Linked DNA regions of Glaciimonas sp. CA11.2. The protein of the gene in region 1 interacts with the protein of each later gene in a pairwise test. Links are inferred from orthologs where the notes say so. Each region holds a gene or a part of one and is shown on either strand. Other genes may lie near its edges.

Region 1 (2,851 bases):
GCGCGCCAGTGTTGGACAAAATCAATTTCTCGTCAAAATCAGCGCCCGGCAATGCACGCGCATTGGATCCCGTTGCCAGAATGATGTGCTTACCGCTAATCGACTCTTCGGTCTTGCCAGCAACCTTAATTTCGTAACCGTTAGCGTCGCCTTTAACAAAAGAGCCACGTCCGTGGAAAAAGGTCACTTTATTTTTTTTCAACAAATACAAAATGCCATCATTGTTCTGTTTAATGACCGTATCTTTACGCGCCAACATCTGTGGCAAATTCAAGGTTAGTTCCTTGATATCGATACCATGATCTGCGAAGCTGTGGCCAGCATGTTCGAAATGTTCAGAAGATTGCAGCAACGCTTTTGATGGGATACAACCAACGTTGGTACAGGTTCCGCCTGGTGCCGGACCGCCACTGGCGTTTTTCCACTCATCAATACAAGCGGTATTGAATCCAAGTTGAGCAGCACGAATTGCTGCGATATAACCACCAGGACCGCCACCGATAACGATAACGTCAAATTGCTTACTCATAGTTTTTCCTTCGTTCTTTTACGGCGCTCTTGGCAACAAGGCATCACGCACTACTTCAGGTAAATTCGGTATTTTTCGACTTCTTACGACAAAGCCAAGGCTAACTTAGCGGCAACGCATTGCATAACTGCCGCTCACTTCTTTGGTGCTTACTTTGATGCTTACTTCTTTAATAATCACGTCTTTTAATCACGTCTTTGATGCAGATTTTTTACATCGCAATAAATCGTCATTCCGTTGTTTACCCCACTTGTACGCTAATTTATTTAATTCAACCAACATGACGTAAAGCAGTCCACTTCATGCCTTCCGGTCAATTCCAATGAGGTATTGACCGAAAGGCAGTAAAGCGCAATTACTTTTAGAAATTACAAGTCCAGCAACATGCGTGCAGGATCTTCCAGCGCATCCTTGATAGCGACTAATGCCAATACTGCTTCACGACCGTCGATGATACGGTGATCGTAAGACATTGCCAGATAGTTCATCGGACGAATAACGATTTGGCCATTTTCAACGACAGCACGGTCCTTAGTGGCATGAACGCCCAAGATCGCAGACTGTGGAGGATTGATAATCGGCGTCGACAGCATCGATCCGAATGTTCCACCGTTTGAGATTGAGAAAGTACCGCCGGTCAGATCTTCCATTGTCAGCTTGCCGTCACGTGCTTTAGCACCGAACTCGCCAATTTTCTTTTCGATCTGCGCGATCGACATTTGATCAGCATCACGCAACACAGGGACGACCAAACCACGTGGCGAACCAACGGCGATACCAATATCAAAATAGCCATGGTACAAAATATCGTTACCGTCAACGGAAGCATTAACGACAGGGTATTTCTTCAACGCTGCGACAGCTGCTTTGACAAAGAAGGACATGAACCCAAGCTTAACGCCGTGCTCTTTTTCAAATTTATCTTTGTACTTGGTCCGTAAATCGATAACAGGTTGCATGTTGACTTCATTGAATGTAGTCAAGATTGCGTTAGTCGCTTGCGATTGCAGTAAACGTTCAGCGATACGCGCGCGCAAGCGGCTCATCGGCACGCGCTCTTCCGGACGCTCTTCTTTGCTAGCTTTGTTTGGCGCAGCAACTTGTTGCAAGGCTGGTTTAGCAGCCGGAGCTGCAACCGCTGGTGCTGGCGTGGCTGGCTTCGCTGCCAACGTTGTCAGCACATCACCTTTAGTTACGCGACCATCTTTGCCGCTACCTGCGACCTGCGTTGCTGAAAGGTTATTTTCCGAAAGTAACTTGGCTGCTGCCGGCATAGCAATACCCGCTGCGGAGGTGCTTGCAAGTTCTGGGGCGGCAACAGGTGTCGTTGCATGGCCAGGTTGCGGCACCGGTATCGGCGTTACTTCCATCGGGCTTACTTTAGCTGCTGCATCAGTATCGATAATCGCGATGATCTGACCTGCAACAACAGTAGCGCCATCCGGCTCCACAATTTGTACGACTACGCCATCATTTGGCGCTGGCAATTCCAGCACCACTTTATCTGTTTCAATATCGATTAGGTTCTCATCGCGTGCGACTGGATCGCCTACTTTTTTATGCCATTGCAACAGGGTTGCTTCAGCGACAGATTCTGAAAGTTGGGGGACTTTAACTTCTATAAGTGCCATGGAATTCTCCGTATGGGTTTTGCATCCGGCACGCCTTGTTTGTGGCGTGCCTTTGCTTCAGTTATTTGGTAAGAACAAAGCCCTTAAGCTTTGAAAATGCAGTATCAAGCAATGTTTTTAGTTGCGCGTAATGCTTGTCGTAGTAACCCACGGCAGGCGATGCACTGGCTGGACGACCTGCATAAGCAAGCTTTTGACCATCACCCAGATTTTCAAAAATATTATGTTGAATCTGCAACCACGCACCTTGGTTTTGCGGCTCGTCTTGCGCCCAAACCAATTCATTAAAGTTTGGAAATTGCTTCAATTCAGCTGCAAATGCCTTGTGCGGGAACGGATACAGTTGTTCCAGACGAATAATAGCGACGTCGGCTTGACCGCGTTCTTTACGCGCATTAACCAGATCGTAATAAATCTTGCCAGAACAAGCGATGATACGCTTCACCTTTTTAGCATCGATCTTGTCATCAACTTCACCGATGACGGTCTGGAATGAACCCTTTGCCAAATCAGACAAAGGCGAACCGGCATCCTTATTACGCAGCAATGATTTCGGCGTCATGATAATGAGCGGCTTGCGGAACAGACGAATCATCTGACGGCGCAGCAAATGGAAAATCTGCGCTGAAGTAGTCGGCTGAACAACCTGCATGTTGTTATCTGCACATAATTGCAAGAAGCGCTCGAGACG
Region 2 (2,992 bases), 4.0 Mb from region 1 along the record:
ACAAGATCGTCCAAAGTGGCGTGGTGCAAGTGGCAGAAGGCCGCGCCATTTTAACCACGCTCACCATCGCAGAAAACTTGGCTTTAGGTGCCTACACCCGCAACGACAAGACGCAGGTTGCGACAGATCTGGAATGGATTTATTCCCTATTCCCTGTCCTGCAAAAACGCAAAGAAGGTCTCGCTGGCAATCTCTCCGGCGGTGAACAGCAAATGCTGGCCATTGGCCGCGCATTGATGGCAAAGCCCCGCGTGCTGCTACTGGACGAACCATCGATGGGACTAGCACCGCTGATGATTCAAGAAATTTTCCGCATCGTTAAGGAAATCAACCGCACCGGCCTCACCATCCTGTTGGTGGAACAAAACGTGCGGCAAGCGCTACGCATTGCGCAACGTGGTTACGTGCTGGAAACCGGACAGATTGTATTGGCCGATAGCGGCGTCAACTTGCTGAACAACCCGAAGGTACTAGAAGCGTATTTAGGCGGCTGACCGTCAATGACCAAAACCGCTCGCCCAATGCAAAACGTGACACCTTATCCTTCGATAAGATGTCACGCCATGTTCAACCAAACTCAACCAAACCAGCTAATTACTTCTTCTTTGGCGGAATAAACAAATCCGTAATCGTACCCAGACCCATCTCAGCAGCAAACATCGGCGTCTCAGATAAAGTCGGATGCGCATGAATCGTCAGTGCCAGATCTTCCAGATCGGCTCCCATTTCCATTGCCAGCACCGTCTCGGCCAATAATTCACCAGCATTCACGCCAACAATCCCGGCGCCAATAATGCGTTTCGTTTTTGGGTCCCATAACAATTTAGTCATCCCATCATCACGCCCCATCGCCAATGCGCGGCCGCTTGCTGCCCATGGGAAATTGGCTTTTTCGAACGGAATGCCTTTGGCTTTGGCCTCTGTTTCCGTCAACCCCATCCATGCAATTTCTGGATCGGTGTAGGCGACCGATGGAATTGTCATAGCGTCAAATGCGACTTTATGGCCGCCAATGACTTCGGCCGCCACTTTCGCTTCGTTGGTCGCTTTATGTGCCAGCATAGGTTCGCCACACACATCGCCGATTGCAAAGATATGGGCAACGTTGGTACGTTGTTGCTTGTCTGCAGGAATATAACCACGGTCAGTGACAATAACGCCCGCTTTTTCGGCGGCAATTTCTCTGCCGTTAGGACGACGGCCGACTGCCACCAGCACCATGTCAAACAATTGTGGCTCAGGTGGCGCGCTGGCGTTGCCGTCAGCGCCTTCAAACGTAGCGCGTAAACCTTCTGGCAACGCTTCCAGTTTGGTGACTTTGGTTTTTAGGTAAATCGCTTCATAGCGTTTTTCGATACGCTTTTGCAACGGTTTCACGAGGTCGCGATCAGCGGCAGGAATCAAACCGTCAGCAAACTCAACGACCGTCACTTTGGAACCTAGCGCATCGTATACACAGGCCATTTCCAACCCGATAATACCGCCACCAATGACCAGCAATGTCTTCGGAATTTGACTTAGTTGAAGCGCACCGGTCGAGTCGATCAGTCGTGGATCATCGTAAGGAAAACCAGGAATTTTGGCAACCGATGATCCCGCTGCAATGATTGCACTTTTAAATGCGACAACTTTTGGACCTTCCGCCGTTTGCACAACGATGGTATTGGCTGAACTGAACTCGCCCTTACCCGTAACAACCTGGACTTTGCGTGCTTTGGACAAACCGCTAAGACCGCCCGTCAGTTTTTTAATGATACTTTCTTTCCAGCCGCGCAATGCATCGATATCGATCTCAGGAGCTGACATCTTGACGCCAAAATGCGCCATTTCTTCTGCTTCAGTAATCACCTTGGCAGCATGCAGCAAAGCCTTTGACGGAATACAACCGACGTTCAGGCAAACACCGCCAAGATCAGCATAGCGCTCAATCAGCACGACTTTTTGACCAAGATCGGCAGCGCGAAAAGCTGCTGTATAACCACCAGGCCCAGCACCCAACACCACGGTATCGCATGCAATATCAGCATTACCGGAGAAGCTAGCAGCCGCAGGCGCATTAGTAGGAGATGCTGTGGCAGCCGTTGCTGTGGCAGCCGTTGCTGCGGCAGCCGGCGCTGCGGCAGCCGGCGCTGCAGCAGATGCAGCCGAGGCTGGTTCAGCACCTGCGCCACTTGCTTCTACGCTCAAAATGACCGAACCTTCGGCAATTTTTTCGCCGACCTTAACTTTGATCTCCTTGACGACACCGGCGTGGCTCGATGGAATTTCCATACTGGCCTTGTCCGACTCAACCGTAATCAGCGACTGATCAACTTTAACGGTGTCGCCGACTTTGACCAATAATTCAATGATTTCGACTTCCTTGAAGTCGCCGATATCCGGGACCTTGACTTCGACCATACTCATAGGGTTTGCTCCGTTTTATCTTCCCACATAGGGATTGGGTGGTGTCGCTCCGCTGCTTTTATAGCCGAGCATGTTCGCTACTATTGGTCCGTTGCCATAACCCGCAACGTGACGCCTTATGCTATTTTCGTGACATCATCGGGCGGCCTCAGCGGATAACAAACATCATTTATCCGCCCATTTTTCTTGAGTCCCGCATATTGATCCAGCATCTTGCATTTTTTAAAAGACACGCCGTAGAAGCTTTTTCAAGACCGCTATGGCATCATCAAAAAACTATGAATTCTCAACGGAGCGGCTGAACTTTTATCGAACTCAACGCCAGCCTGTACGCCAATCTCGGCAATTTGGTGAGCGCTGAGATCCTGATCATAGACTGCATACATTCCGCCGAGCGCAAAATTTCGCCCGCTGCCGATACCCCAGAAACGTTCAAAACTAAACACTTCACGATACGAATAGATGCCGAAAATCCCATGAGGATTAGCGACCAGCGCGGTGATTTGCGATGACTCATACGGATCGTCGTCGTCTTCTTTGGTATTTAAAAAATACTGATCTTTAAGAATCGTATGGATGCTGGAAA

What was found.
Region 2: the proteins of odhB (region 1) and lpdA interact in binary tests that used the Escherichia coli proteins (3 or more experiments, as listed by UniProt). The link is inferred for Glaciimonas sp. CA11.2 from one-to-one orthologs.

What each region holds. Positions count from the first base shown.
Region 1 is NZ_JAVIWL010000001.1:4,473,555-4,476,405, forward strand. What follows is about bases 30-2,829. They hold odhB (2-oxoglutarate dehydrogenase complex dihydrolipoyllysine-residue succinyltransferase), read right to left. Parts: upstream 2,161-2,829; coding sequence 898-2,160; downstream 30-897. Other genes in these bases: lpdA (dihydrolipoyl dehydrogenase), read right to left, coding at 30-529; RGU75_RS19495 (2-oxoglutarate dehydrogenase E1 component), read right to left, coding at 2,222-2,829. Outside these bases: more of lpdA, read right to left, coding at 1-29; more of RGU75_RS19495, read right to left, coding at 2,830-2,851. UniProt on the Escherichia coli protein: E2 component of the 2-oxoglutarate dehydrogenase (OGDH) complex which catalyzes the second step in the conversion of 2-oxoglutarate to succinyl-CoA and CO(2).
Region 2 is NZ_JAVIWL010000001.1:466,775-469,766, forward strand. Bases 1-2,941 are described here. They hold lpdA (dihydrolipoyl dehydrogenase), read right to left. Parts: upstream 2,407-2,941; coding sequence 595-2,406; downstream 1-594. Other genes in these bases: RGU75_RS01980 (ABC transporter ATP-binding protein), read left to right, coding at 1-494; RGU75_RS01990 (MFS transporter), read right to left, coding at 2,664-2,941. In the rest of the region: more of RGU75_RS01990, read right to left, coding at 2,942-2,992. UniProt on the Escherichia coli protein: Lipoamide dehydrogenase is a component of the glycine cleavage system as well as of the alpha-ketoacid dehydrogenase complexes.